Regions from separate parts of the Arthrobacter sp. NPDC093128 genome, predicted to be linked through region 2. Evidence: riboswitches for the same ligand, from Rfam matches in the RefSeq annotation. Region 2 holds a riboswitch; the other holds the start of a gene.
What was found. A riboswitch is a leader RNA that binds a small molecule or an ion and turns the genes downstream of it on or off. The one in region 2 is predicted to bind cyclic di-AMP.
Positions count from the first base shown of each region.

Region 1: it holds a riboswitch for cyclic di-AMP, as region 2 does, so the genes downstream of both, AB0N24_RS19370 (hypothetical protein) here and AB0N24_RS05850 (M23 family metallopeptidase) in region 2, are expected to answer to the same signal.

Region 1 is NZ_JBFBEY010000017.1:39,562-59,034, forward strand. It holds gene AB0N24_RS19295 (hypothetical protein) at 1-58, opposite strand, end outside; gene AB0N24_RS19300 (hypothetical protein) at 166-1,008, shown strand; gene AB0N24_RS19305 (hypothetical protein) at 998-1,435, shown strand; tRNA gene AB0N24_RS19310 (tRNA-Ser) at 1,618-1,707, opposite strand; gene AB0N24_RS19315 (zinc-binding alcohol dehydrogenase) at 1,812-2,816, shown strand; gene AB0N24_RS19320 (6-carboxytetrahydropterin synthase) at 2,820-3,218, shown strand; gene AB0N24_RS19325 (glycosyltransferase) at 3,250-4,446, shown strand; gene AB0N24_RS19330 (crosslink repair DNA glycosylase YcaQ family protein) at 4,452-5,720, shown strand; gene tadA (tRNA adenosine(34) deaminase TadA) at 5,717-6,208, opposite strand; gene AB0N24_RS19340 (phosphatase PAP2 family protein) at 6,345-7,130, shown strand; gene upp (uracil phosphoribosyltransferase) at 7,143-7,778, shown strand; gene AB0N24_RS19350 (glyoxalase superfamily protein) at 7,886-8,263, shown strand; gene AB0N24_RS19355 (HAD-IA family hydrolase) at 8,309-9,013, shown strand; gene AB0N24_RS19360 (STAS/SEC14 domain-containing protein) at 9,163-9,450, shown strand; gene AB0N24_RS19365 (dolichyl-phosphate beta-glucosyltransferase) at 9,471-10,406, opposite strand; gene AB0N24_RS19370 (hypothetical protein) at 10,585-11,370, opposite strand; cyclic di-AMP (ydaO/yuaA leader) riboswitch at 11,370-11,554, opposite strand; gene AB0N24_RS19375 (HAMP domain-containing sensor histidine kinase) at 11,746-13,278, opposite strand; gene AB0N24_RS19380 (response regulator transcription factor) at 13,282-14,022, opposite strand; gene AB0N24_RS19385 (hypothetical protein) at 14,268-15,137, shown strand; gene AB0N24_RS19390 (winged helix-turn-helix domain-containing protein) at 15,678-16,550, shown strand; gene AB0N24_RS19395 (dodecin family protein) at 16,895-17,098, shown strand; gene AB0N24_RS19400 (histidine phosphatase family protein) at 17,156-17,686, shown strand; gene AB0N24_RS19405 (hypothetical protein) at 17,782-18,453, shown strand; gene AB0N24_RS19410 (EamA family transporter) at 18,497-19,473, shown strand, end outside.
Region 2 is NZ_JBFBEY010000004.1:14,444-25,583, forward strand. It holds gene AB0N24_RS05805 (response regulator transcription factor) at 1-535, opposite strand, end outside; gene AB0N24_RS05810 (DNA repair helicase XPB) at 617-2,272, opposite strand; gene AB0N24_RS05815 (helicase-associated domain-containing protein) at 2,313-4,817, opposite strand; gene AB0N24_RS05820 (hypothetical protein) at 4,828-5,061, opposite strand; gene AB0N24_RS05825 (cold shock domain-containing protein) at 5,246-5,629, shown strand; gene AB0N24_RS05830 (DUF3027 domain-containing protein) at 5,638-6,261, shown strand; gene AB0N24_RS05835 (MFS transporter) at 6,306-7,655, shown strand; gene serC (phosphoserine transaminase) at 7,679-8,809, opposite strand; gene AB0N24_RS05845 (metal-dependent transcriptional regulator) at 9,189-9,884, shown strand; cyclic di-AMP (ydaO/yuaA leader) riboswitch at 9,995-10,238, shown strand; gene AB0N24_RS05850 (M23 family metallopeptidase) at 10,242-11,069, shown strand.

The DNA of each region.
Region 1 (19,473 bases), on a different contig from region 2:
AGGGTCTGGTGAAAGCCGTCGCGCGAACGGCGACGGGCTTTTCTGCGGGTTGGGGCATGGACCGATAGTTGCACATTCAGGGGGACCGCGTCCGCGCAGGGGCGATCTTGGCTGCGGTGGCTGCGGATTGCCCTGCCCTACCCTTGTATTCATGGGGGTATTGCTGTGCTGAAGAAGATTGACCAGTGGGACATACGGTTCTTCTATGCCGGGATGATCGCCCTGATGCTGGGTCTGTTCGTGTGGTTCGCGGGTGGCAGGCTCCTTGAGGCGTCAGTTTTTCTGGCGGTAGGGGTGGTCTACGCATTCCTCGTGGTTCGCGTCGTCTCACAATCATTCCGCGCGTTCACGGTGATGCTCTGGACGTTCCAGCTGAATTACTGGACGCTGATCTCGCTCGACGTCGAGGGTGCCCTGGGCATACCAGCGGCGGGGCCGTGGTTCATTGGGTTCCTCGTCGGCGGTATTGCCGGCGGATACATCTGCTCGAGCCCGCGTGCCGGCTCAGCACTGAGGCAGACCCGCCCACGCAAGCCTGAAGCGGACGGCAAGTACTCCGGCGGGTGGCGCCTCGCACTGATCAACGGTGCCTGCGCGATCGTGCTGCTCGGCATCGGAACAGCCCAACTGGCCCTACTATCACCGACGGCGCCTGCTGCCGCCGTTCTCGGCGGCGCTGTCATCGCGGGCTGGGCCTTATTCCGCTTCCCGCCGCCGCTGCATGTCAGGAACGGCCTCATCATGCTGGGCCTGCCCGTTGTTTTCTTCGTGTTGGGTTTCGTCGGCGGTGCTACAGACCAGATAGCACTTCCCTATGCGTGGGGGTACGGCGTCCTCGCCGGCATCCTGATCGGCGGGAGGAACTGGGCCGGTCCCCGGATCGGCGAGCCGCGGCCGCCGTTCAACGGTCCAAGCCGGCGTCGGCGGCGGAAACGTCGGCCCCGGTCGAAGCAGAAGCCAACGCCAGGACTTGAAAAACCGACCGTAGGAGCGGCTCATGAGCAATGATCGAGTGGTGACACGCTGGATGCTCGGTGTGGTTGTCCTGGTGCTGCCCCTTTCTTCGTGTGCCGCACCGACCATCGAGGAGATGGGGCGCAGCGCCATCCGGGAACGGGCCGCCGAAGGCAAGGACTGGTTCCTCACGTTCACGGCGGCCACGGACACGACCAACAGGGAACTCGTGAGCGCCAAGCTTGAACGCCAGAGTTTCGGCCCCTACGCATTCGGGTGGGAACCTGACGGAGACTTTTACACCGAGCACTACTACCGGGAGCACCTCACCACCAGTGGGGGCTGGTGGGGCCAGCAGCGCACCGTCAGCGCCTGCGTCAGGGTCGAAATGGAGTTGGGATCGGCCATTGCGACATCTGTTGACTGCCCCGACAAACCTCCGTTCTCCGATTACACGGATGAGTGGGTGGTGGTGGCGTGAGCCTGAGCCAGCACATCGTCTTCCCCGGATAGCCGGCTTATTGACAAGGGAGAGCTGTGATTCATCCGGACCCCTTGGCGGCTGGGCGAGCACGCCGCAGGAGAAGTATTGCCACTGGGTCTATTCCCAGGCAAAGCAAAGGCCCCGGGTTTCCATCGAAGAAAACCCGGGGCCTCGCTACTTGGCGGTGACGGTGGGATTTGAACCCACGTTGGCTTTGACACCAAACAACATTTCGAGTGTTGCACCTTCGGCCGCTCGGACACGTCACCAACCTGAATAGGTTACCGGAGCATGGCTCGCTTCCCAAAACGAGGGCGCGCCGGTGTCAGATGTCTTCCCCGCGCCCGCGCCGGGGACTACATTCATAAGCAAGATGATCAATTCCCAGCAGCGCTCCCAAGCCAAGGCCTATTGGACCGTCGGCCACGAAAAAGGCGAACTCCGCAGCGAGGACCTGGCCGTGCCGGGCCCCGGCGAAGCGCTGGTCCGTGCCCTTTACTCGGGCATCAGCAAGGGCACCGAAACGGTGGTCCACTGCGGCAACGTGCCGCCCCGGGTTGCCGAACAAATGCGGGCGCCCCTGCAGGAGGGGTCCTTCCCGTCGCCGGTGAAGTACGGCTACCTCTCCGTGGGAACCGTGGAGGCGGGCCCGGAGGAATGGGTGGGGCGCACCGTGTTCTGCCTGCACCCGCACCAGGACCGCTACGTTGTCCCGGTGGAGTCCCTGACAGTGGTCCCGGAGAACGTCCCGGCCCGGAGGGCAGTGCTCACGGGAACCGTGGAAACCGCCGTCAACGCATTGTGGGAAGCCGGGCCCCGGCTGGGCGATCGCGTGGCAGTTGTCGGCGCCGGCCTGGTCGGCGGCATGGTGGCCACCCTGCTGCGCACCTTTCCGCTGCAGCGGCTCCAGCTGATCGACGTCGATCCGGCGAAACGCGCCTTCGCCGAAGCACTCGGTGTCGAATTCGCGCACCCCGGCGACGCCCTTGCGGACTGTGACATCGTGATCCACTGTTCGGCCTCCCAGGAGGGCCTCGAACGGAGCCTGCAGCTGGTGGGCGACGAAGGGGACGTCATCGAGATGTCCTGGTACGCCGACCGGAAGGTCACCATCCCGCTGGGGGAGGACTTCCACGCCCGCCGGCTCTCCATCCGTGCCAGCCAGGTGGGGGTCGTGGCCCGCTCGCGCCGCCACCGCCGGACCAACGCCGACCGCCTGGCGCTCGCCGTGTCCCTGCTCAGCGATCCCGTCTACGACACCTTCCTCACGGGATCCTCCCCGTTTGCGGAACTTCCCGCCGTCGTCCATGACCTGGCCGACGGCCGCCTGGATGCGCTCTGCCACGTTATTGAATACCCCGCCGAAGACAAGAGGTAGCCCTTGTTCAGCCTGACCGTCCGCCGCCACTTCATGATTGCCCACAGCCTGCCGCGCAAAGCCTTCGGTCCCGCCCAGGGCCTGCACGGGGCCACGTTCGTGGCGGAGGTGACCTTCCGCCGTCGGGCTCTAAACGACGACGCCATCGTCCTTGACATCGGTGCGGCCGGCGGGCTCATCGAGGAAGTGCTGGCCGGCCTGAACTACAAGAACCTCGACGAGCACCCGGACTTTGCCGGGAAGCTCAGCACCACCGAGGCCCTCGCGCAGTACATCGCCGAGGCCGTGGCCGCCAAGGTCCGCGACGGTGAGGACGGGCGGGAACTGGCAGGACTGGACGTCACTCTCCGGGAGAACCCCGACGCATGGGCCTCGTTCGCGCTCGACTTCAACGCCGCGTAAGCACATGCCCGGGCCCCGCGCGGAGAGACCGGTGATCCGGCTGATCGTGCCGGGCAACGTGCTGCACAACTCAGGGGGCAACGCCTACAACGCCGCACTGGTCCGGGGGCTCACCGCCCACGGGGCGGACGTGGACGTCTGCCCCGCTGACGGTCACTGGCCGGTGGGAAGTGTGGAAGAACGACGGCGGCTGGCCGGGTTGCTGCTCGACGGCGGCAGCGATGACGGCCCGGACAGCGCCGGCGCTGAACGGGCCGCGACGCCGGTGACCATCGTGGACGGACTGGTTGCGCTGGGCGCGCCGCTGGAAATGGAGGCGGCAGCCGCTGCGGGACGGCCCGCGTGGATCCTGCTGCACATGCCGCTGGCAGCGCACCCGGACCTGGAGGAACGTGCGCTGGCGGCCGCCGCGGGCGTAATCTGCACGAGTTCGACCACGGCTGCGGCAATCCGGGGCAAGCACTGCCCCGTCCCGATCCACGTGGCGCTGCCCGGCACTGATGCCGCTCATTTTGCAGCCGGCTCGATCCCGCCACACCTCGTGGCAGTGGCCGCGCTGCTGCCAAACAAGGACCAGCTCCTGCTGCTGAAGGCACTCGCAGGACTCACGGACCTGCCTTGGTCCGCGGCGCTGGTGGGCTCCGATTCCGCCGACCCCGCCTACGCCCGGACGGTCCGCAGCGCGATAACCCGGCTTGGGCTTACCAGCCGGGTGGCAGTCCGCGGCGAGCTCAGTGGGCAGGTCCTGGACGAGGCATGGCACCGTGCCGATCTCAGCCTGCTCATTTCGCGGGCTGAAGCGTACGGGATGGTGGTCGCCGAGTCCCTCGCCCACGGAATCCCGGTGGTGGTGCGGGCCGGCACCGGCGCCGTCGAGGCACTCGCGGCGGGTTCACCGAGTCCGGCGGGTTCACCGGGTCCGGCGGGGCAGCCGGGCGGGGCAGCAGCTCCCGACGGCGGCGGGGGACCCGCGCTGCCGGGCGCCGCCGTCGTCCTCGGCGCGGACCCCTCCCCGCTGGCGGCAGTCCTGCGCGGCTGGCTGACGGATCCCGAACTTCGCTCGCGGTGGCGCGACGCGGCACTGGATGCGCGTAACCGGCTGCCGGGCTGGGACGCCACGGCCAGGACGGTGCTGGACAGCATTGCGGCGGACAGATCGGGACAGCACGCGCCGCGCAGCCGGACTGCGCCGGGTCATTCCGTTGCCGTGCCGGCTGATGGACAATGACCCCTATGACAACCGAGCCCCTCACTGTCGAGACTCCGGAGGCTAATCCCGCGGCCGTCAACGTGCCGCCCGCGCACACGGTCACGGCAGAACGCCTGCGCGCGTGGGCGTGGCACAAACAGGGCCTCGACGGCAGCCTCGCCGGTCATACCGCGGCCGAGGTCCTGGCCAGGGCCGGCTGGGCACGTTCCCTGGGAGGCGCCAACCCCTACCTCACGTTGTTCGCCCGTGCCGGAATCCGCCGCGAACAGGTTGATGCTGACGTCCTGGCCCTGCGGATCTACGAACTCCCCAGCGCCCGCGGCTGCACTTACATCCTGGGCGCGGAGGATTTCGCGTGGGCTTTGAAGCTAGGCAAGGATTCCGCCGAAGTCTTCAAGGTGCTTGGCAGGCTGGGAGTGGACCGCGGCGAACTCACGCTGCTCGAGGACCAGGTGGTGCACGCCCTGGCCGGGGCTGGCCGCCCGCTGGATCCGAAACAGCTAAAGGACGAACTGGGCGATTCCGTCCGAAGCCTGGGCGAGGAAGGCAAGAGGCAGGGCGTCTCCACCACCCTCCCCGCCGCTCTTGGCCTGCTGCAGCGCGACGGCCGGATCCGCCGCGTCCCTGCCAACGGCCGTCTCGACCAGCAGCGCTACGCCTACACGCTGTGGGACCTGCCGCCGAGCCCGTTGGACATGGATGCCGCGCGAACTGAGCTGGTCCGCAAGTACCTGGGTTGGACCGGCGGGGCCACGCTCAAGCAATCCCAGTGGTTTTCCGGGTTCACGGTCGCCCAGAGCAAGGCTGCCCTGGCCGCCGTCGGTGCCGTTGAGGTGCCCACCGTCCACCCTGCCGCCAAAGGCGTAGCGCTGTGGATGCTGCCCGACGATGTCGAACGCCTCGCCGCTTTTGACGTGCCGGCGGAGGAACAGATCCAGCTCCTCGCCGGGACGGACTCGCTCGTCATCCAGCGGCGGAACGCCGCGGACCTGTTCGCGGCCGGCGACGGGGATACGACACTGCTCGGCGCGATTCTGGCGCAACAGGCCGACCTGCCGGACCACCCGATCCTGGACCGCGGCCGGATCATCGGACTCTGGCAGTACGATCCCGTCGGACAGCGGATTGCCCACTGGCTCTTCGGCAGGTCTTCGCCGCGCGTCGGGCAGCGGATCGCCGAGGTGGAAGCGTGGATCCGGGAGGACCTGGGCGATTTCCGTTCCTTCAGCCTTGACTCGCCCGCATCCAGGCAGGAGCGCATTGACGCCCTGGACGCGGCGAATGCCGGTTAGCTGACCTGCCGGTGGCCGGCGAAGAAATCCCGGAGCAGCGTGGCACACTCCTGCTCCCGAACGCCGGCGTAGACCTCCACCCAGTGGTTGAGCCGGCGCTCGCGGAGGATGTCAAACACCGAACCGGCGGCCCCTGCCTTCTCGTCCCAGGCCCCGAACACCACACGCGGGATCCTCGCCAGGACAATGGCGCCCGCGCACATGGCACAGGGTTCCAAGGTCACCACGAGGGTGCAGTCCGCCAGCCGCCAGCCGTCTCCCTGCGGAAGGGCCTTCAGCCGCCCAGCCGCCTCGCGGATCGCCACCATCTCGGCGTGCGCGGTGGGATCACCGTGGGCTTCCCGTTCGTTCCTCCCTGTACCCAGGACTTCACCGTCAGGTCCGATGACGACGGCGCCGATCGGCACGTCCTCGGTGGCCAGCGCAGCCCGTGCCTCGGCGAGGGCAAGGCCCATCCATTCTGCATGGCGGGGCTCGGGGGAAGTCATGGCTCAATGATAGTTTCGAAGGTACGGCAGGCGCAGACGACGGATGAGCCCGGGAGACGACGTGAAGACCTTGACTGAGCGCATTACCGACCGATGGGGACGGTGGGTTGTTCCCTACGCTGCTCTCTGGATCACCATGCTGGTTGGCGGTGCGATCGTCGTGACGCTGGCGTTCCTCGGCGCCGAAGTCTACGACAACGTGGTGGACGAGGCCGGCCTCGCCAACCTGGACAAGCCTGCGCTGGCACTGTCCGAGGACCTCCGGAACCCCTGGCTCAATTCCGCCGTCACTGCCTTCACCAACATTGGCGGCGGGGTCGGCATGCCGATCGTCGGCAGCATCCTGACGGCCTGGCTTACGTGGGCAGGGCGTACCTGGCGGCCCCTCATCCTGGTGGGCGGCGCTGCGGCCGCTTCGGTCACCGCGACCACCTTTGGCAAGAAGCTGTTTGGCCGCACCCGCCCGGACCACGCGGACGCTGTTCCGCCGTACGAAGATTCGCCGTCGTTCCCCAGCGGGCACACGCTCAACACCACCGTAGTGATAGGGCTGGTGGTATATCTGGCCTGCCTGCAGATCCATCGGACAGTTGCCCGGGTGTCCATGATCACCGCCGGTGCGATTTTCATCATCGCCATGGGCCTGAGCAGGGTATTCCTGGGCCACCATTGGCTGACGGACGTCATCGCCGGGTGGCTCCTTGGCCTCGCCTGGGTGGGAATCGTGATCCTGGCCCACCGGCTCTTCCATGTCATACGGCACCGCGAGCACGCAGGACCGGCTCCGACGTTCGACCACCCGTTACTCCGGGAAGAACCGGGCGGGCACCATGGCACCCACGGCGGGAAACCCGGTGGCGGCGGCGCGGGCCCACGTCAGGAAGCCGACGGATCGCGGGGCGGGGACACCACCGCCGGGTGATAGTTTTGACCCATGCGCACACTCGTCGTGGACCACCCGCTGGTCGCCCACAAGCTCACCGTTCTGCGGGACAAAAACACCCCCTCCCCGGTCTTTCGCCAGCTCACCGAGGAACTCGTCACGCTCCTCGCCTATGAGGCCACGCGCGACGTCCGCACCGAGCCGGTCACCATCCAGACCCCGGTCAGCACCACCATCGGCACCGCGTTCACCAAGCCCACCCCGCTGGTGGTTCCCATCCTCCGCGCTGGCCTGGGCATGCTCGAAGGCATGACCAAACTCGTCCCCACAGCCGAGGTCGGGTTCCTGGGAATGGCCCGTGACGAGGAAACGCTGGACATCATCACCTACGCGGAGCGCCTCCCCGAGGACCTGACGGACCGGCAGATCTTCGTCCTGGATCCCATGCTGGCAACCGGCGGCACGCTGCGCGAAGCCATCAAGTTCCTCTTCAAGCGCGGCGCCTCGGACGTCACGTGCATCTGCCTGCTGGCCGCACCCGAAGGCCTGGCCAAGCTGGAGGAAGAACTCTCGGACGCCAACGTGACCATCGTCCTGGCATCCATTGACGAGAAGCTCAACGAGAAGTCCTACATCGTGCCCGGACTCGGCGACGCCGGCGACCGCCTCTACGGCATCGCCGGCTAACAGCATCCCTGGCTAACAGCATCGCTGGCTAACGGGAGCGCCGGTTAAGCCGGTGCGAAGCGATTGCCCCCTTCCGGTTTCCGGCGGCCCCGGCTAGCCTGTGCCCCATGGACTGGAAACTTGAACTGGTGTTTGTCCCTGTGTCCGACGTGGACCGTGCCAAGGATTTTTACGTCAACAAGGTGGGCTTCAACGCCGACTTCGACGAGCGGCCCATGGACGGCATCCGCTTCGTCCAGCTGACCCCGCCCGGATCGGCCTGTTCGATCGCCATTGGCGAGGGCCTCAGTGATGCTCCTCCCGGCACCGCCCCGAGCCTGCAGGTCGTGGTCAGCGACATCCAGGCCGCGCACAAGCACCTCAAGGACAACGGGGTTGAGGTCAGCGACATCGACGTCCAGGACTGGGGCCATTTCGTTCATTTTGCCGATCCTGACGGCAACAAATGGGCGGTCCAGTACCTCCCTCAACGCCCGAACGGCTAAGTCACAAAAAGCCCGCGCCGCCCCGGCGTGGGGCAGGATGGAAGCATGAGCTTTCCTGCCGACGCCGCAACCCCTGGCTCCGCCATACGGTCCGCGACAACCTTGACCGCCCGGGCAGTGCTGTTCGACATGGACGGCACCCTGGTTGATTCCACGGCAATTGTGGAGCAGGTGTGGGGCGAACTTGCGGCCCGCTACGGCCTGGACCTCGCCGAGATCCTCCGGACGTCGCACGGCGTCCAAGCGGGGGACACGGTGCGCCGGTTTGCCCCGGCCGGAGCCGACGTCGTCGCACTCACTGCGGAACTCGGCGCCATGGAACGGGTCCGGACCGAAGGCATTGTCGCCTTGCCCGGGGCCGCTGATCTGTTGCGCAGCCTGCCGGCGGATGCCGTTGCACTGGTGACCTCAGCCGACCGGATCCTGGCCGACATCCGGATGGGCGCCGCGGGTCTCGCCATGCCTGCCACCGTCGTCACGGCCGACCTTGTCACGCGAGGCAAGCCCCATCCCGAGGGCTACCTCCGGGCTGCCGAACTGCTCGGAGTGGACCCGGCCGACGCAGTCGTCTTTGAGGACGCGCCTGCAGGCATCGCGGCCGGACTCGCCGCCGGGATCAGGACCGTGGCCATCGGGCCCAACACCGGTGAGCTGCCGGACGGCGTTCTGCACATCGACGACTACACCGAGGTGTCCGTGACCACGGAAGTGGACGACGCCGGTGGAAGGACGATTTCCTTCCGGTTCTGACGTCCGAATCGGCCTCCTGTCAGTTAGGGTCAGTGAAGACGGCTGACGCTATCTATCTGGGGGATAGGATGACCGAGGTTTCGATTGACGGCGCCAGAGGCACCGTTGTATTGCACAATGGTGTTCTTCATGTGCGATGGATTCCAGGTTTGGCCATATCCGAGGATGCCGCGACAGCCGTCATGGCGGCCGTCAATGAGTTGAGCGGCGGGCGCGCATATCCGATGCTGGTGGACATGTCGGCCGCGGCGTCCATGAGCCGCGGTGCACGGCGTGTTTTCGCCCGTCCCAGCACAGTGGCGAGGGTTGCCCTCCTCGGCTCGTCCCCGGTTGACCGGGCAATGGCCAATTTCTTTCTCAGCATCAACTTTCCGGCTGCTCCCACGCGGTATTTCACTTGCCTGGACGAGGCCATGACGTGGCTTGGGGACGCGTAGCCGCGGCCTGCCAACGCCGTTCAGCCGGACCCTACCTGCGCGGAGCCCCTGTCCAGTGCTGAGCGAAGTTCGGGAACCGGTATGCGGCCGGTCGCCAGGTCGCGGCTAAGGCGGCCCATGCCGCGCAGGTCGGCGAGGGCGGTCCGGAGAAGATCCACGCCGGCGTCGGACTCGTTTATCCAGTCCACCGGCACCTCGTGCACCCTGAGTCCGCATTTTTCGGCCAGGACCAGCAGCTCGGTGTCGAAGAACCAGGCGTTGTCCGCGGTGTGGGGGAGGAGCTGCCGGGCGATATCCGCGCGGATGGCCTTGAAGCCGCACTGAGCATCACTGAAGTGCGCACCTAGCAGGGTATGCAGCAAAAGGGTGTAGCCACGGGAGATGAACGCCCGCCGGTGTCCCCGGACCACACGCGAACTGCGCGATAGCCGGGTTCCGATCGCCAGGTCGGAATGCCCGGAGATGAGCGGTGCTATCAAGGGGGCAAGCGCAGCAAGGTCGGTGGAAAGGTTCACGTCCATGTAGGCCAGCACGGGCGACGGCGACACGAGCCACACCGTGCGAAGCGCGTTCCCCCTTCCCTTGTCCGGGAGCCGGACCACGGTGACCTCGCGGAGTTCCCGGGCCACACGCTCGGCGATCCGGAGCGTGCCGTCGGTGCTGGCGTTGTCCGCCACGGTGATCCGGAAGGTGTGCGGGAAAGTGCCGTGCAGGTAAGCGTGCAGCCGCCGGAGGGACTGCTCCAGATCCTGTTCCTCGTTGTAGACCGGGATGGTCACATCCAGGACAGGCGCGGCGGTTCCGGTCCGTTCGTCGACGGCGGCCCGCGTGTCGATAGGGACGCGGCGGATGTTACCCGAACCGGAAAGCGCCGGAGCGGCACCCGTCGGGACGTCGACGGCAGCCCGCAGTTGCGTGTGCGGCAGGATCCCCGGGGCCTGGTCTGTGAGCGTCATGGTTCAAACTATGACGCTGGCGCATATGAAGGATTTAGGCCATAGCTGTGCACCTGCTGTGGAAGCCGGGAAGCGATTCACCCGCAATACGGCCGAAGGCCCCGAATCACGTGGATTCGGGGCCTTCGGCTGATGCGCCTTCGGCTGATGCGGAACAGTCCGGCGGGTCGGGGCCGGCTTAGTACCAGTTGTTGGCGAGGTGGAAGTTCAGGGCGTCGCAGGGGGAACCGTAGCGCTCCTTGACGTAGTTCAGGCCCCAGTTGATCTGAGTGCGGAAATTGGTGAGGTAGTCCCCGCCCGCGCTGGCCATCTTTTCGGCCGGCAGCGACTGGACAATGCCGTACGCGCCACTGCTGGCATTCGTCGCCGTGGTCTTCCACTCCGATTCCTTGGTCCACAGCGTGGTCAGGCACTGCATCTGGTCAGCCGCCCAGCCGTAGTTGCCGAGCTGCGAGGCGGCATATTCCTGGGCAGCTGCGGGGTCGTCCACGGCGACAGGGGGCGCGGGAGCCGGAGCCGGTTCCGGAGCTGCCGCCGGTGCAGGGGCGGGGGCGGGTGCTTCCGCGGCCTTCTCCTCCGCGGGCTGCTCTTCGGATGGCTGCTCCTCGGTGGACTGCGCAGACATGCTGACGGAAGCCGGAGCCGGCATGGCCGAAACCAGGATCTTTTCGAACGCGAGCTTCGACTTCGTGTCGGCGCTCGCTGCGGCGATTTCCGCGGCCGTCGCCGAGCTTGCCGGCGCGGCGGGCTCGGAAGCCTGGCCGGCGGCGCCGACGCCGATCAGCACGGCGCAGGCGGTGGCCACCACTGCGGCGCGGCGGCCGGAGCTGTGCAGGCCGGCGGTAAACCGGGACAGCGGGGACGCCGTCTTGGCTGATTCAGCGCGGTGGCGTGAGCGTTCTGCGGGCACCGCGGTCTTACTTGAAGGGCGCTCTGGACGTACTTCTGGCGTGGATTTAGTCATGGTTGCCTCTCGATGCCGGCGGAGTTAGCTGTCGGGTTCGGATGAGGTCATCCGGCCGCACGGAACTTCACGTGTCGGCTTCACCCCGAGGGCGGCGATGCAGAATGCCCGGAGACCTGGGTCCCCCGCCTCTGCCTGATCATGAGGAAATCCGGGTAGCGGCAGAGTTTGGCGTCCATCCGGATATGCGGCCGGAACGGTGGCCGCACTCTAAAAACCGTACAGGAGATAGAACCTTAAGTCACATTTCGGTAACGAGGATCACTGTGACGGCGCGTTGACTTGCGCCGGGGAGGCCGGGGATTCGTTCGATCACGGAAAAGGCCAGCCGGCCCAAATGGGCATCGGCCGGCCGTGATTTCCGTGCGTTGAGAACTAGGCTGCCGGTGGTTCGCAGGGGAGGCGCAGCGCGAACTCCGTGCGTCCCGGACGGGAGGTGACTTCGACGGTTCCGCCGTGTGCTTCCATGATCGACTGCACAATTGAAAGGCCCAGCCCGCTGGTCCCCTCAGAGGCGGCCGCTCCAGCGGCGGCCGCTCCCGCGGCAGCTGAACCCGCCGGGCTGGTGCGGGCGGCGTCCGCCCTGGCAAAGCGGGCAAAGACCCGGTCCACAAATTCGGGCGGGATCCCGGCGCCGTTGTCCGTCACGGTCACCACGGCGCTGCCGTCAGCGGAGCGCATCACGCCGGTGACAACGGTGGTCCCGGGGTCCGTATGCTTGCGCGCGTTGGAGAGCAAATTGGCCAGCACCTGGTGCAGCTGCGTGGCGTCCCCGCGGACCACCACCGGCTCGTCGGGCAACTCAAGCTGCCAGACGCGGTCCGGTGCCATGACCTTCTCGTCGCTAACGGTTTCCACCACTAGCTGCGTCAGGTCCACGTCGCTGATTTTGAGCGGCTGCCCTTCGTCCAGCCGGGCCAGCAGCAGGAGGTCCTCCACCAGGGTGGTCATCCGTTCGGACTGGCTTTGCACCCTGGCCAGGGATTTCTTGCCGTCCGGAGTGAAGTCTTCGGTCATCCGCATGAGTTCCGTGTAGCCGCGGATTGCCGTAAGTGGCGTGCGGAGCTCGTGGGAGGCGTCGGCCACGAACTGGCGCACCTTCGTCTCGCTCTGCTGCCGGGCCTCGAGCGCCTTGGAGACGTTGTCCAGCATGAGGTTTAGCGCGTGGCCCACGCTGCCCACTTCAGTTCCCGGGTGCGCGTTCGACGGCGGCACGCGCACCGCGAGGGCAACCTCGCCGGCGTCGAGGGGCAGCCGCGAAACCTGCGTTGCCACTTCGGACAGCTGCTCGAGGGGTTTCATTGTGCGGCGGATGAGGACCGTTCCGGCCAGGCCGATCAGGACCAGGCCCCCCATTGAAACGATCACCATGGTCCACACCAGGGAGTTGAGCGTGTTCTGTTTTTCATCGAGGGGTAGTCCGGTGACGATCACGTCCCCGTAGGGCGCCTCCACGGCCACCAGGCGGTAGGAGCCGGTGGACAGGGTCCGGTCAACCGGCGTTCCGTCGTGCCGGAGGGCCAGCAGGACCTGGTCATCCTCGGCGGACAGCGATGACCTGGTGGCGTCCTTGGCGAGGAAACCGGAGCTGACGTTTTCGCCGTTGATGCGGGCAAACAGCGTGCCGATGCCTTGGCCCGGGCCGTCCAGCGGATTCGGCCTGCCGGACGGATTGCCGTTCGGAGGCCGGCCGGCGTTGTTGGAGATCCGAGAGGCCTGGCCCAGGCGATCGTCGAGCTGCTTGGTCAGGAATGAATCCATGGACGCGTAGCTGAACAGGCCAATCGCGCCGCAGATTGCCACCAGCAATGCCATGGTCACGAGCACCAGCCGGGTGCGCAGGTGCCAGGTTGAGGGATCGAGCCAGCGGCGGCCTTCTTTGCGGACTACGCCGGCAAGCGTGGGCACCGATTAATCCGCCGGTTTGATGACGTAGCCCGCCCCGCGGACGGTGTGGATCATGGGCGGGTGCGTTGCGTCCACCTTCTTGCGCAGGTAGGAAATGTAGAGTTCCACGATGTTGGCCTGGCCGCCGAAATCGTAGTCCCACACCCGGTCCAGGATCTGTGCCTTGCTGACCACCCGTTTGGGGTTCTCCATGAGGTATCGGAGGAGTTCGAACTGGGTGGCCGTGAGCTGCAGTTCCTCCCCGGCCCGGGTCACCTCGCGTGTGTCGATGTTGAGGACGAGGTCGCCCACCACCAGTTCGGCGGTGTCCATGGCGGCAACCCCGGAGCGCTGGACCAGCCGGTGCAGGCGGAGGAGCACTTCTTCCATGCTGAAGGGCTTGGTGACGTAATCGTCGCCGCCGGCCGCCAGGCCGAGGATGCGGTCCTGGACGGCGTCTTTTGCCGTCAGGAAGAGCGCGGGCACCTCCGGCGTGAAGGCGCGGATCCTGGTGAGCAGCTCAACGCCGTCGAACCCGGGAAGCATCACGTCCAGCACCAGGACGTCCGGGCGGAACTCCTTGGCGAGTTTCACGGCTTCAGGGCCGTCGCCGGCGACGGCAACGGACCAGCCTGCCATCCGCAGGCCCATGCTCATGAGCTCGGAGAGGCTGGGTTCGTCGTCAACCACCAGGGCGCGGATGGGGGAGCCGTCCGGGTGGGTGAGCTGGGGAAGGTTGTTAGTCATGGAGTGCGAAGTGGCCATGGGACAACTCTCCGATCTACGGTTTAGCCGGCGCTATGGGGATCCTGTGGGCCAGCTGTGAATCCCAGCCTAGCCAGCTGAACGCTCCGGCGCGCCTTCCCGGGCGGCACGGCGTGGATCGGTTGTTTCCGGGCTGAAGGTGGCCGCAGAAAGGTCACAGGCTCACCTCTTGCGGTGCACAGCCCCCGCACAGGAACGATTCAGAGTCTGGGGTGGACACCGTCCGCAGTCCCGAGGAGTACGCCATGAGCAACCACCACAACACGCCGGTTCCGGAAACCAACCCGGACCCCACTCGGGAAAACCAGCCAGGTCCGGCAGGCAGCCTCGTCAGCGCCCCCGTCACCGGCACTGCCGGCTCCGGGCAGGCTTCGGGGTGGGGCGCACCGCCGTCGTCCGCTGCTTCCGGCTCCCTGCCGGCGGGATGGGGTTCGTCCGGACCGGCCGGCGGATGGGGCGCCCCGGCGTCTGCCGGACACTTCCCGGGCAGCGGACCGGGCGGCCGTTCGAAATCCTGGACCGTGAAGCGGGGGGTGGTGGCCGCTGGAGCGGCGGTTGTCCTCGTAGGCGGAGCCGGCGTGGGAATGTACGCCTTGGCGTCCAGCTCCGCCGCGGCGGACGGCACCGCCGACGCAACGGCCGACGGCGATGCGCTGCAGGAAACTTTGCCGGGCGCCCGCGGCGGTGCGCCGGGCGGATTTGCCGACGGCGGGATGCCTGCCCAGGGTGGACCCGGAAACTTTGCCCCTGAGGGGCTGGGGGGAATGGGGAGCGGGGTTTCCGCCGCAGTGCACTCCGAATACGTGATCCTGCAGGACGGCGCTTACGTCACCAAAGTGGAACAGCAGGGCACAGTCACCGAGGTCAGTTCGGACGCCGTGACAGTCAAGAGCACGGACGGGTTCAGCCGGACGTATTCGCTGGGTTCGGACGTGGCAGTGAGCAATCAGCAACAAAGGCGTCAACAGGCCGGCGGAACCTCAACCAGCCAGCTGACAGTCGCCGATATCGTCTCCGGCGCCATGATAAGGATCGTTGCTGCGAAGGACTCCAACGGGTTCCCGGCGGAGTCCGTGCAGCTCGTGGCCACCACGCTGTCAGGGCAGTCCAACTGAGCGAGCGGGGGTTCCGAGCGGGTTCCATGGGCCAGATTTTTAGGTGAAGCAAACCGGGGGCTGGACATCGGCAATAAGCGGACCTCGTATTTCAGCAATTCCATACTGGCTGAATTTTTATCACCAAAGGGTTCGTTTCGGAGAATATTATTCGGAATCTAACCAATTCTGATCGATCGTTCTGAAAAACACCTGTTATTTTATTGTCATTTCAGAATCGTGATTTAGGCCACAATGCGGGATTCCGTCTCACGATGCGGACGATTTGGTCCATTGTTACTTGCAAGTTGTCATTGTTACGTTGCACACTTCAATTGTGAACAAGAACTCAACAGCACCTGCAGCCGCAGAATCCTGGACCAGCCCACCCGCTGGCGAAGACATGCGCTGTTGTCGAATGCACGCCTAACTTTCCCACCCCGAGAAGTTTTTAGGCATTCGCCCCAAGCCCAGCGTCGGGACCCCCTCCCCAGATCTCATTGCGGGGAAAGCCAGCATTCGAGCCGCGATGACGGCCATTCACATTGAGGTAAGCATTCCATGTCAGTTGCATCTGGATACGTCCACATCTCCGTCCGAAACGCCAACAAGGGCGGCCAGCCTTCCGGCCTCCGCCAGGGATTCGGCGCCCGACCGGCGTTCGCCCCGGCAGCCCCCGGCAACAGCTTCCCGGCCCCCGGCTATGCGCCGCAGGGCTACAACCCGAACTCTTATGGCCAGCTTCGCGCTGTTCCCGCCGCCGAGTCAGCCCCGCAGACGGCACCCACCCCCGTGATTGCACCGGCCAACGGCAGCGCCATCCGCCCCGTCGCGAACGAAAACGTTGCCCGCGGATTTGTCCTGTATATGGGCATCGACGAGGAAACCGCGGCAGCAGCCGGCACCTCCATCGCCAAGCTTGCCCAGGAAATCCGGGCTTACGCACAGTCCCTCGTCTCCGGTGCGGAGAGCTACGCTGCGGTGGCAGTTGCCCCCGCCAGCGCCCCGGGTTCGGCGCTCGACGTCGTACGGTCCACCTTCGGTGACCCCACCGTCAACTCCCGCCAGCGCACGGAAGCGGCCCGGCTGCCGCAGCCCCAGGATCCCCGGCCCTCCGGCGTCCTCATCGACCTGGCCCGCCGCGAAGTCCACCTCGACGGCGAATCCCTGAACCTGACCTTCAAGGAATTCGAGCTCCTCAACTACCTCGTCGAAAACGGCACCCGCACCGTGGGCCGCGACGAGCTGCTCGAGGGCCTGTGGCGAAACGCCGAAGAGGTTCCCAACGAGCGCACCATCGACGTCCACATCCGCCGCCTCCGCTCCAAGCTGGGCCGCCTCGCCAACACCGTGCGCACGGTCCGTGGCCAGGGCTACCGGTTCTACGAGCACCCGGAGGTCGTGGTCTGGGCCGCTCCGGAATACTCCATCTAGTCTTAACCCCGCGCAAAGCGTCCGTCCCCTGTCTTTGGGGGCGGGCGCTTTCGCTTTCCCTAGGCGCGGCGGAAGGCGGCTTTCCGCCGCGCCTTAGACACCTCCTTCGTTCCTCAGTCGGCGATGCGGCGCTACGCGGAATGCCGCCTTTCGCCCGTATGCGCCGCTACGCTTCAGCGCCCTCACCCAGCTGGCCGGCTCTTCGCGCTGGGTGGGCTCTTGAAGCATGTGTCTCCGCGGCTGGTGGGGGCGTTGGTTCAGGCGTCGGTGTGGTCCTATGGCCCTGTTGGCTTGGGGTGGTGCGGCGTAGGCTCTGATCGTCCATCCGACCATCAGGAGGAACCATGTCAGTTGCACGCATTACAACCCTGAGCGCGAACTCGAAAACCTCGTTTGATGATGCCATCAAGGAAGGCGTCGACCGGGCCAACAAGACGCTGCGGGGTGTCACGGGCGCATGGGTGAAGGAACAAAAGGTCGAAATCGCGAACGGCGCCGTCGTTGCCTGGCACGTCGTGCTCGAAGTGACCTTCGTCCTAGAGGACTAAACCGTGTGCAGGGCGGCTGTGACCTGAGGGGCAAGGCCGCCGCACTAGGATTGGTGCATGAGCGAGCATCACATCAGGCGGCTGGTCCTCATGCGGCACTCCAAGGCCGATTGGCCCGGAGGCGTGCCCGACCATGAGCGGCCGCTGGAAGAACGCGGACACCGGGAGGCGCCGCTGGCAGGCAAGTGGCTGCTCAAGCACGGAGTGGTTCCCGATTTCATCCTGTGCTCCAGTGCGCTGCGGACCCGGCAGACGTGCACGTGGGTGTGCGCGGAACTGGGGGACAAGGCCCCGACACCGAAACTTGAGGACGGCCTCTACGGCGCATCGGCAATTCGGATGCTTACCGTCATCAACCAGGTACCGGACACCGTGACCACACTGATGGTGATCTCCCACATGCCCGGCGTGCAGGATCTTGCCATGCATCTTGCTTCACGTGACTCCAACCACGATGCCTACATGGACGCTGCCAACCGGTTTCCCACGAGCGGCCTGACCGTCCTGGAAACTGAAAAGACCTGGGCTGAACTGGACGGCCAGGACGCCCGGCTGACGCACTTCAAGGTTCCCCGGGCGCACAAGTAAGCCCCGGCAATTTACCGCCGCGGTTCATGGTCAGCAGTGGGTTTGTGATGTTTACTGGAGATATTCATCGGCGGCCCAGGTTAGAGGAGATCATCGTGGACTCAGGACAGCTTGTGGGCATCATCATCGGCGTTGTGGTGGTGGCTGCGATCATTGCAGCGTTACTGTTCTTCAACCGCAAGCGCAAGGTGGAGGCGGACAGGAACCGGGCCGCCGAAATGCGTGAAAAAGCGAAGGCCGATGAGCTCGGAGCACGGGAGCGCGAAGCCAAAGCCGCGCGTGCCGAGGCCGATGCCAAGCAGGCAGAGGTGGAGGCCGAGCGCCTGCGCCGGGATGCCCGCGAAAAGCAGGATGAAGCGGAACGCGTGCGGGCCTCTTCGCAGGAGCAGCTCCGCGAAGCCGATGAAGTTGACCCGGACGTGGTCACCGCCGACCGGCAAGACACCGACCGGCAGGACACCGACGAGTACGATGAGGCCCCCGTCCCGCCGCAGACGCGTGCGGAAGCCGGCACCCGCGGACGCGGGGACAACATTCCGCCAACTGGTGGCCCAGCCGGCGCAGAACCCCGCACAACCGACCCCCGCACTGCTGCCCCCACCACGAACGAACCCCGCACCACCGACTCCCGTACTACGGAATCCACCACCACCGAGGCGGGCGCCGCGGAACCCGGGACGACACGGCGGACCGATTCCGTCCCGGGCGGCGACAAGCATGACGGCGGAGCGGACGGGTCTCCCGGAGAGCGCCCCCGGAACCTTTGACCGGCGTACCGTGGCGCTGCAGTACTGAACCGGCAGCCGGAGCGTGAACCTTCGCCATTCCGCCCTTGCGGTCCTCGTGGCCGTCCTGTGGGGCGCGAATTTCGTTGCGATCGACCTCGGCCTGCACGCCAACGGCACGGAAGTGCCGCCGCTGCTATTTGTCGCTATGCGCTTTGTACTGGTGGTCTTTCCGTGGATCTTCTTCATCCGCAGGCCCGACGTCAGCTGGCGGGCCATCCTTGGCGTCGGCCTGTTTATGAGTGCCGGACAATTCGGCCTCCTCTACCTGGCCATGGCCCTGGGTATGCCTGCCGGGCTGGCCTCACTGGTCCTGCAGGCACAGGTGCTGCTAACGGTGCTGCTGGCTGCCGGAATCCTTGGTGAACGTCCCAGCGGACGCCAGTTCGCCGGCGTCGTGCTCGGTGTGGCGGGCCTTGCAGTGGTGGCAGTCGGCCGCAGCATGGTGGCGCCTGTACTTCCCCTGGTTATCGTGCTGGCGGCCGCGCTGTCCTGGGCGGCGGGCAACATCGTTGCCCGGCAGGCCAAGGCGTCCTCCGGCCTGGGCCTCGTTGTGTGGTCCGGTGCCGTGGTTCCGCTGCCGCTGATCGGGTTGTCGCTGTTGATCGACGGTCCGGCCGCCGTGGGCGGCACTCTCACCGGGCTGCAGTTGGTCACCATCCTGAGCGCCATCTACACGGCTGTCCTCGGGTCCCTGGTGGGCTACGGAATCTGGAACTGGCTCCTGGGCCTCTACCCGTCCTCGGCAGTGGTCCCCTTTACGTTGCTTGTCCCGGTGGTGGGAATGACGACGGCGTGGCTGGTCCTGGGAGAGGTCCCCTCACCTGCTGAGATGGCCGGCGGGCTGCTGCTGCTGTGCGGAGTGGCTATCGCCGTCCTCCGGCCGGGCCGGCAGGGGGCCACTCCGGGCCAGCGCAGATGGCATGCTCAGCGACGTGATGTGGCCTTTGCGGGCGACTTGGGCGATGGCTTGGGCGCCGGCTTGGGCACGGCGGGCTTAGG
Region 2 (11,140 bases):
ACAGGACCCGGTTCGGGTTCAGCATGAGGTATCGCAGGAGCTTGAACTCGGTGGGCGAGAGCTCAATGACTGTCCCGCCACGCCGCACCTCGTGGGCGTCGTCGTCGAGCTCCAGGTCGTCCACCCGGATCACGGCGTCGTCGTCAATCATTGGCTGGGTGCGCCGGAGTACGGCGCGGATCCGGGCCACCACCTCGTCCAGGCTGAAGGGTTTGGTGACATAGTCGTCGCCGCCGACCGTGAGTCCGGTGACTTTGTCTTCGGTGTCATCCTTGGCGGTGAGGAAGAGGACGGGGAAGTGCTTGCCGGCGGCCCGCAGCCGGCGGGTCACCGTGAAGCCGTCCATGTCGGGCAGCATGACGTCAAGGACCGCAAGGTCGGGGGAGTGGAGCTCGGCGGCGGCGAGGGCATCGCGTCCGTTGCCGGCCGAGACGACCTCGAAGCCGGCGAACCTCAGCGACGTGGAGAGCAACTCGCGGATGTTTGGTTCATCATCGACGACGAGCAGCTTGGCTTCGGGACCGTTCTTTTTCATATCTCCCATGATGCTCCCAGAATCTGGGAGTTTTCTGAATGAATGTTGTGTGTCCCATGGGTCCGGCCTTGGGAGGTCCGCTCAGGTGGCTGTGGGATTCCGCCCAACGTCCTTGGCATCCATGATCCGGTAGGCATAGCCCTGCTCCGCCAGGAACCGCTGGCGCTTCGCTGCGAAGTCCTGGTCGAGCGTGTCCCGTGCCACCAGTGAATAGAACCGCGCCGCGCGGCCGTCCTGTTTGGGGCGCAGCAGGCGGCCCAGGCGCTGGGCTTCCTCCTGCCGGGAACCGAAGGAGCCGGACACCTGGATGGCGACCGAGGCCTCGGGAAGGTCAATGGAAAAGTTGGCCACCTTGGAAACCACCAGGGTGTGCACCTCGCCCGCCCGGAACGCGTCGAACAGCTTCTGGCGTTCCTTCACGGACGTGTCGCCTTTGATGACCGGGGCCTGCAGTCGTTCGCCCAGTTCGTCCAGCTGGTCAATGTACTGACCGATCACCAGCAGCTGCTCACCCCGGTGCTGCGCCACCAGCTGTTCCACCACATCGGACTTGGTTTCGGAGGTGGCGCACAGCCTGTACTTGTCGGCGTCTTCAGCCATGGCGTACGCAACACGTTCGTCGTGCGGCAGGTCCACCCTGACTTCCACGCAGTCCGCCGGCGCGATGTAGCCCTGGGCCTCGATGTCCTTCCACGGGGCGTCGTAGCGCTTGGGGCCGATCAGGCTGAAGACTTCGCCCTCGCGGCCGTCCTCGCGCACCAGGGTGGCCGTCAGGCCCAGCCGCCGCCGGGCCTGCAGGTCCGCGGTCATCCGGAAGATGGGTGCCGGCAGCAGGTGGACCTCGTCGTAGATGATCAGGCCCCAGTCGTGGCCGTCCACCAGTTCCAGGTGGGGATAGAGCCCGCCGCGTTTCGTCGTGAGGACCTGGTACGTCGCAATCGTGACCGGGCGGACTTCCTTGACCGAGCCGGAGTACTCGCCGATTTCGTCCGCCGTCAGCGACGTCCGCTTGATGAGCTCGTCCTTCCATTGCCGGGCGGACACGGTGTTGGTCACGAGGATCAACACCGTGGTGGAACTGATGGCCATGGCCGCCGCGCCCACCAGCGTTTTGCCCGCGCCACAGGGGAGCACCACCACTCCGCTGCCGCCGGCCCAGAAGTTCTCCGTGGCCAGCTTCTGGTACGGCCGGAGCTTCCAGCCGGTTTCATTGAGCATGATGGGGTGGGGCGTGCCGTCCACGTAGCCGGCGAGGTCCTCTGCGGGCCAGCCGATCTTGAGGAGCAACTGCTTTAGCTGCCCCCGCTGCGAGGAATGGACCACCACGGTTTCGCCGTCGATGCGCGGGCCCAGCAACGGCTGGATCTTCTTGGCACGGCAGACTTCCTCGAGCACGGGGTAATCGCTGGTCCGCATCACCAGTCCGTGCTGCGGATCCTTTTCCAACCGCAGCCGGCCGTACCGGGACATGGTTTCTTCGATGTCGATGAGCAGGGAATGCGGGACGGGAAAACGTGAATACTTCAGGAGGGTGTCCAGCACCCGTTCAGCATCCAGCCCTGCTGCGCGGGCGTTCCACAGGCCCAGGGGAGTGAGCCGGTAGCTGTGCACGTGCTCCGGCGCGCGCTCAAGCTCGGCGAAGGCGGCGATGGCGTGCCTGGCCTCCGTTGCCTGCTCATGGTCCACTTCGAGCAGGATGGTTTTGTCGCTCTGGACAATCAGGGGGCCGTCGTTCACGGCGCCAACGCCCGAAGGCTCCCGGTCGGGTGGATGCTGGTCACTGCTGGAATTCCTCTTCCGCCTCAATATCGATGATCCGGTGAATGGAGAGCACCCGCTCGGTTTCGCGGGCGGGGTCGAACACCCTGACCCGTCCTCCGGTCACAGACACCGGAACAACCGTTTCCCGGCTGGAATTCCCCTGGCTGTCCACAACGTTCATCACTACGGACTGCCGGAGCCGGATGGCCTTCTGCAGGGTTTCGAGCCCGAGCTGCGTTGCTTCCTCACCCGTTGATCCGGCCGGCGGGCGGTGGCTCCCGTTGCCGTTCCCGCCGTGGGGGCCCTTGTGGCTGCGGAGAATCGCCAGCTGGGCGTCGACGTCGGCCTCCGGAGGCGCCGTCCGCGGCGCGCTGTATACCGGGCGCCCGCTGCCCGGAACGGCAGTGGTGCGGCGCAGCCGGACCAGCGCTGATTCCGGTTCCTCGACGGCCGGCGACAATCCCAGGGCACGCAAAACCTGGGCGGTTTCCTTGGGCCCCGCGCGGGATATGAGGACCGTGGGCGCGATGCGTACCAGCCCCAGCCCGGACGCGCCGGATTCCTTGACCAGCTCCAGCAGGGCGTCCTCATCGTCGCTCTGGATAAAACTGGAGGCGCCACCCACCCGGAGCCTGCCGTGACGCGCCGCGGTGTCCTCCACGAGGTACTCAAGCGGCTGCGGCACCACAGTGGCCGAATGCTCGCGCAGGAAGCCCAACAAACTGGCGGCGTCGTGGCCGGCGTCGAGGGCGCGACGGATCGAGGCCACCGAGAAGCGGTAGATAGTGGCCGGACCCTGGCCCTCGGCGTCGGCCATCATCAGGAGCTTTTCGCTCAGCTCAGGTGCCAGGTATCCCGGCGCCACAGCGGTAAGGTCGGCCTGCAGCAGGACGTGGTTGAGTGCGGCCGGCAGATGCTCTCCCAGGATGTCCAAAGCCTCATCCGGACGCTCGGCGGCTATGGCCGAGCCCAGCTGGCTGAGCGCACCCGAACCGATGAGGCCGAGCATTTCGGCTTCGGCGAGGACACCGCGGATCAGCGAACTAAAACGCCTGGCCATGCGCGGCTGGGTCCACTCGGCGCGTTGCAGCACCGCCGCGGCGTCAAGGACCGGCGCCTTGCCATCCGCCTCGGCCGCCTCAAGCGTAAGTTCGTTCAGGATCTCCAGAATCCGTTTCCGGACCACTGGGGCGTCGGGCCGCTGGGCTTCAGCGGACAGTGCGTTGATGGTGGTGCCGGCCGCTGCACGATGCGGGGCGGGGCCCGCGCCGGGGCCGGTGATGGGCTGCCCCACCAGCGACGGGGCGCGCTCGCTGGCCAGCCAGGCATTGACCAGCCACAGCCACTGCTCCTGCCGCGGCAGCGTAAGCCACTCCAGCTGCTCTGGCTGGACCCAGGCGGAGCTGTCAACGTCAAGCCGGACGAGTCCGGCGAGGGCGCAGAGCTCCACCAGCAGGCCGGCGTCGTGCAGTTCGATCCGGAGCGAGTCGGCCAGCCGCTTCATCTCGCGCACCCCGACGCCGCCGCTCCGCAATGTCACGAGCGGCTGCTCGCGCACGCAGTACAGGAGGTCGCCTGTCAGCCGGAGGGTTTCTGCGATGGCGCCCAAGGCGGCATTGCGCCGCAGTGCCGCCGTGGTCTGTCCAAGCCTGGGGACAGGGGGAGTCAGGGTGAAATCCTCGATCACGGCTCCGCCGCGGAGCGAGATGCCCACGCTGTGCGGCAACTCCACGTGCGCGGCGTCCAGCGGGACCAGCAGGCCCCTCGCCAGGAGCCAGTCCACCGGGCCGACGTCGGAACCTTCGTTAAGGACCGAAGCGCGCCGTTGCGCCTGGGGGACCGCGCCCATGGCCCAGTTCCCGAAGCGTGCCAGAAGCCCGGTGGTCCGCTCCGGGGCCGTGGCGAGGATCCGGTTCAGCGCCTCCGGCGTGGCCGTCCAGTGCTGCAGCGCCAGGGCGGCTTCCATGGGCGTTGTTGCGGGATGGATGGCGGCACCGCTGTGGTGCAGCTCGGCTACGAGTTGCACCACGCGCTGGGCGAAGGCCGGCTGGAGCCGGACCAGCTCCGTGTAGCTACGGCCCAGCCCGGCCGGATAAATTCCCACGACGTCCCGAAGGCTTCCCACCGGAAGATAGAACCGTTGGCGGGGACCGGCAGGCAGCGCGGCGCCGTGCGGGGGATCGGCACGGTGCACCAGGGCCAGTTCCTCAAGGGAATGCAGGATCCGTTCAATGGCGGAAAGCGACGCGCCGTGGACCAGTTTCTTCAGCCCCGCAGCCGAAGCGCTGTGGGCAGTGTCCGTGTTGGTGCAAAGGTGAAGGGTCTCCAGGACCTGCATCTGGGGCCGGTTCAGCCGCTCCAGCGCCCGTTGCACACTGACTCGTGCGCTGGCCCGGGCCGCCAGGGCCGGGAAGTCCGGAACGTTCGGTGAGATGAGGTCCGGCCGCGCGGAGAACAAGGCCCGCAACGAGTCATCGCTGCGTGCCTCCAATTCCTTGCTGAGCGCGCGAATAAGGGACATCAGTTCAACGTTACCGCCCGCCGGACTTTCCTGCCCGGCGCCGGGCGGCAACGCCGTCGATCACCAGGATAATCATCAGGAGGAATGCCAGCGGCAGGCCGTACAGGGCAAAGGACGTGACCCACACCGGGGCTGCGCTGCCGGCAAAGGCAATGGCCATGACGGCGCCCACGGCGGCCAGGGAAAAAACGGCAATGACCGCCGCAACTATCATCAGTGGCCGCCGGTAGCGGGAGGGTGTCATGGAAGTAACGCTAACAGCCCGGCCGTGCCCGTGCCGCAAAGCGGGAAACCGGGTCCCGGCAGGATAACCTTGAAGATACAGACCAACATGGTCCAGGCAGCCATACCCTGAACCCGCATATCAATGCGGATGCGGTGGCCGCCGGCCGTGTCACAGGAAGTCCAGAACGAAGAAGGTTGATTACGTGCCTACCGGCAAGGTCAAGTGGTATGACAAGGAAAAAGGCTTCGGATTCCTCGCGGGCGAGGACGGCCAGGAAGTATTCCTGCCCAAATCCGCCCTGCCCGAGGGCGTAACGGAGCTCAAGGCCGGCACCCGGGTGGAGTTTGGCGTGGCTGACGGTCGCAAGGGCGCACAAGCGCTCGGGTTGCGCGTGCTGGACAAGACACCGTCCATCGCCAAGGCAAAGCGTCCCAGCGCCAAGGACCTGGCCCCCCTGGTCCAGGACCTGGTGACCGTGCTGGATAACCTGTCCGGAACGCTGTCCGCCGGAAAGTACCCGGAAGGCAACAAGGCCAAGGCGATTGCCGCCGCCCTCCGTAAGGTTGCCGACGAGCTGGACGCTTAGGCATCCGTATGACTTCCGAACCTGATCAGGGCGCCCCCAAACCGGCCTCAAGGCCCCGTGCCGGCGTCCCCGTATGGCGCACCGGCAAGCCGGATGCCGTGCTCGCTGCAGCCGCCGACTTTGCCCGGACTGCGGTTGAGGGCATCGCCCCGGCCTCGCAGATCGGACGGCACCTGGGTGCGAAGACCGAGGGGGACCGTGTTGTCACGCATCTCTTTGAGTCCCTGCTGGCCGGGTACCAGGGGTGGCAGTGGTACGCGGTGCTCACACGCAACTCACGTTCCAAGGTCATCACGGTGAACGAACTCGGCCTGTTGCCCTCGGAGGATTCAATCCTTGCGCCGGAATGGGTGCCGTGGGCAGAACGGGTTCGCCCCGAAGATGCCCAGGATGATGAAATTGCGGACGCCGAAACTGCGGACGCCGGCGCAGCCGTCGACGGGATCGCCGCGGACGCTGCGGACGACGCAACCGCGGACGATACGGCCCCGGACCTGATGGGCGAGGATGCCGTTTCCGACGACGACGAGGATGCCGTTTCCGACGGCGGCGCGGAAGAGGAATCCGACGACCGACCTGACGCCGGCCACGTGGAATCAGACGCTGGCCAATCGCTCCGCGAGGCTGACTAGCCAGCTGAAATAACGGGGACCAGGCAACACGGAGGCCGGCGATGATGTCCACCTTCAAGTCCCTGCATATCCTCAACTACCGGCTCTGGTTCGTTGGTGCCCTGATATCCAATATCGGGACCTGGATGCAGCGCACCGCCCAGGACTGGCTGGTCTTTGACCATCTGACAGATCATGACGCGGGGGCCATGGGCATCACCATGGCCCTGCAGCTGGGGCCGCAGCTCTTCCTGGCGCCCGTGGCCGGCCTGGTGGCGGACCGCTTCAACCGGCGGCACCTCCTGGTGCTGACCCAGTCCACCATGGCGCTGCTGAGCACCGGGCTGGGCCTCCTGGTGGTCCTCGGCGCCGGGCAGCTGTGGCATGTCTACGCTTTTGCCCTGCTCCTGGGCCTTGTTTCCGCCCTGGACGCACCCGTGCGGCAGACCTTCGTCTCCGAGTTGGTGCGGGACGACTACCTGCCCAACGCGGTGGCACTCAACAGTGCCTCCTTCAACGTCGCCAGGATGATCGGACCCGCGGTGGCCGGCGTGCTGACGGTGGCCGTCGGACCGGGATGGGTTTTCCTGATCAACACCACCACGTTCCTGGCCCTCCTGTTCAGCCTGTGGAAGATTCCTGCTTCATCCCTGCGCCTCCTTCCCCGCGCGGCTCCCGGCAAGGGGAGGATCCGTGAAGGACTTCGTTACGTGCGGTTCCGCCCGGACATCGTGGTGGTCCTCGTGGCCGTATTCATTGTGGGCACCCTCGGCCTGAACTTTGTCCTGTTCATCGCGGCCATGGTGGGTACAGAGTTCGGTTTGGACGCCGGTGCCTTCGGGCTGATGAACTCCATCATGGCCATCGGCTCCGTGGCCGGAGCGCTGCTGTCCGCCGGCCGAAGCAGGCCACGGCTGCGGATCATTTTCGGAGCAGCCGGCGCGTTCGGCGTCACGTCAGGGCTGGCGGCCCTGGCACCCAGCTACTTCTGGTTCGGCGTGGCCCTGGTGCCGGTGGGCCTCTTTGCCATCACGATGATGACCAGCGCGAACGGCTACGTGCAGACCACCACGGACCCGGTCATGCGCGGCCGTGTGATGGCCCTCTACATGGCCATCTTCATGGGCGGAACCCCCATCGGGGCGCCCCTGGTCGGCTGGGTGGCCAACGTTGCAGGCCCGCGCTGGTCCATGTCCGTGGCAGCGGTTTCCGGGCTGTTGGCCGCGCTGATCGGAATGGTGTGGATCATCCGGGCAAAGCAGCTGAGGCTGGGCTTCAACCGACGGGCCCGGGGGATGCGGTATTTCCGACTGGTATCCGGCGCGTCCGGCCACACCAGCGAAGCGGAAAGACAAGAAGGCAAAGAAGAAGGCGCCGTCCGGGAGCAAAACCCGGACGACGCCGTCGAACGCTAACGGGGTCAGCGTCAGCTGATGCGTTACTTCCGCAGTTCGCCCACTACGTAGTCGATGCTGGACAGGAGGGCCGAGATGTCGTCCGGCTCGATCGCAACGAAGGTGGCGATGCGCAGCTGGTTGCGCCCCAGCTTGCGGTAAGGCTCCGTGTCCACAATCCCGTTGGCGCGGAGGACCTTGGCGATGGCCGCGGCATCAATCGACTCGTCGAAATCGATCGTGGCGATCACGTTTGAGCGGTCTTCGGCCTTGGTGACAAACGGCGTGGCGTACTCGGAGGCCTCGGCCCAGGAATAGATGCGTCCGGCTGAATCGGCGGTGCGGGCAGCGGCAAAATCGAGGCCGCCGCTGGCGTTCAGCCACTGCACCTGCGCGTCCAGCGTCACCAGGGTAGCCAGCGCCGGGGTGTTGTACGTCTGGTTCAGGCGGGAGTTGTCAATGGCGGTCTGCAGGTCCAGGAAGTCCGGGATCCACCGGCCGCTTTCCTTGATCCTCGCGGCACGCTCCAGCGCGGCGGGGGAGAAGAGGCCCAGCCACAGGCCGCCGTCGGACGCGAAGTTCTTCTGCGGCGCAAAGTAGTATACGTCGGCTTCTGAGACATCCACATCCAGGCCGCCCGCGGCGGACGTGGCATCCACCAGCACCAGCGATCCCTCGTCCGCACCGGCAACCCGCTTGACCGGGGCAGCCACACCTGTGGACGTTTCGTTCTGCGGCCAGGCGTACACGTCCACGCCCGCTTCTGCCTGGGCTGTGGGCCGTGTCCCGGGCTCGGCCTTGAGGATGGAGGAGGCGTCCAGGAACGGAGCCTTGTTCGTGGCGGAGGCGAACTTGGAGCCGAACTCGCCGAAGGAAAGGTGCTGGGCCTTGCTGTCCACCAGGCCGAACGCCGCGATGTCCCAGAACGCGGTGGAGCCACCCACGCCAAGAACGACCTCGTAGCCCTCCGGCGCGCGGAAAAATTCGCTGAGGCCGTTGCGGACCGATCCCACGAGGTTCTTCACCGGGGCCTGGCGGTGGGAGGTGCCCAGCAACGTGGCGGACGCGGCGGAAAGTGCCTCGATCTGCTCCGGGCGGACCTTTGAAGGCCCGGCGCCGAACCGTCCGTCCTTGGGCAGGAGGTTGGCGGGGATAGTGATGCTGGTGTCGCTCACGATGGCTCCAATTTTTCGGCGTGGACGTGGGAGAGGCCCGGCAGTACACGGGTTCCTGCCGGAGGAATCCCCTATATTCTGCCTGACGTGCCTGCGGGGGACGGAACGGCACCCGTCATAGTCCAGTCACTGAGACATCCCGGCGGTCGGCGCACTTCAGTTGCGCCGGCTGTACTGCGGCGGATTATCCGGAGTAATTCAAAATAGGCTAGGCTTGACCTTGACGTACAGCGGGCCGCGACGCCGGCCGGGCTGATCCCCGAGGGCTGTTCCCAAGGCTGATCGGTGGATGCAGATCCACTTGACGAGACCGACGGAGAACGCCTCCGCGCGGTACGGTGGGACTGACGCAAGGACTGTGCTCGAGGAGCTGAGCTGGATGACGGATCTGATCGACACCACGGAGATGTATCTTCGGACAATCTTGGAGCTTGAGGAAGAGAACATCGTGGCTCTCCGCGCCCGGATTGCCGAACGGCTGCGCCACTCAGGGCCCACCGTTTCGCAGACCATCGGCCGGATGGAGCGCGACGGGCTGGTGGTTGTTTCCGGCGACCGGCACCTTGAGCTCACGGAAACCGGCCGGAAACGGGCCACCGAAGTCATGCGCAAGCACAGGCTGGCGGAACGGCTCTTGGCTGACGTCATCGGCCTGGACTGGGCGTATGTCCACGACGAAGCCTGCCGCTGGGAACATGTCATGAGCGAGCGCGTTGAACGGCGCATCTTCGAACTCCTGAACCACCCCACGGTTTCCCCCTACGGCAATCCCATTCCCGGCCTGGCGGCGCTTGGCGGCCAACCGGCTCCTCTGTTCACCGACGGTGTGGTGAACCTGCTCGACGCGATGACCGGGTACGGGGCCGACTCGCGCATCACCGTCAGCCGTCTGGCCGAACCCATCCAGGTTGAACCGGAGCTGCTGGTCCAGCTCGATGAAGGCGGAATCCGGCCGGGCGCGACGCTCGCCCTGGAGCGGGTAGGGGAGTACATCTCGGTGCGCGTGCCTGAAATCGAAGGCGCCCTCGAGCTGCCGCCGGAAGTTGCGGCCCACGTGTTTGTTACCGTCAGCTAACCGCACACCTCATAGGACCACCTACAACTCACTGAGACGTAGATAACGGAATTATTACCGCGCTGATTAATCACCTATAGTTGGGGACTAGCGCCGATACTAAAGCGTTACCTGATCCGAAGCCGAGCTCTGCCAGCGGATCAGCGTACGAAACACCTCCTGGCAGAGGCGGGGGAACCACAACCGGCCGTTGAAAAGCGGCCTTGGGGTGAAGTCCGTCAGCGGCAAGTCATCTCCGACGAAGGAATCCTTAGGGATACCCCTGTGCCGGATGCCTTGCATTGGCGGACCGGGTCTTTGATCTCTCTGACCCGAATCCGACAGCTAACTCCGCAGGCTATCCAGAGAGGATATTTCTTGACCACGCAGACCGTCAGGGGCCGCCGCAGGGCGACTGGTCCCGCTTCGGAGTACCCCGTGGCCGAAGCCGTTATGACGGTCAGGCCACGCGATGCACATCGTGATGCGCGCCGGCGCCGGAGCCTGTTCAGTCAGGTCACGGAGTTCGCTTCCGCGAGCGGTGTGGGTCAGAAGGCCGGCATTGCCCTGGCCGCCACCGGACTGGTCCTCACTGTGACCGTCCCGTCAACCGGACCCATGATGAGCACAGCGGACACCGGAAACACGTCCGCGGCCGCCGCATCTGTAACGGCGCAGCCTGAGGTTTCCGCGGCTGCAGGCGCCAAAATCGACTTCAACCGGACCTATATCGCCACCAAGGGCGATCCCGACGGCAAGCTCAAGCAGCTGCTGAGCGCGCAGTCCGCCGGCACCATTACCCGTGCAGCATCCACCGGAAGCCTCGGAGCACCGCTGGCGCAGATGGTTTCCGCATCCCCCTTCGGCTTTCGTGTCAGCCCGATCACCGGCGGCACCGGCGAATTCCACCGCGGGCAGGACTATGCGGCCCAGTGCGGCACAAGTGTTATGGCCGCGGCCAGCGGAACGGTGACGTTCACCGGATGGCACCCCTACGGCGGCGGAAACCGCGTGGTGATTGACCACGGCAACGGCCTGGAGACCACGTACAACCACTTGTCCTCGTCCAACGTCCAGGTAGGCCAGAAGGTCAGCCGTGGCGACGTTGTGGCCCTCAGCGGAACCACCGGCGCCTCCACCGGCTGCCACCTCCATTTTGAAGTGATGGTCAACGGCGAAGTCGTTGACCCCACCGGCTGGCTCTGATCCAATCCGATGGAACACTCTCGCATTCCTGTGACATGCCGTGACCTGAATGTGACATTCACGCGGAATTC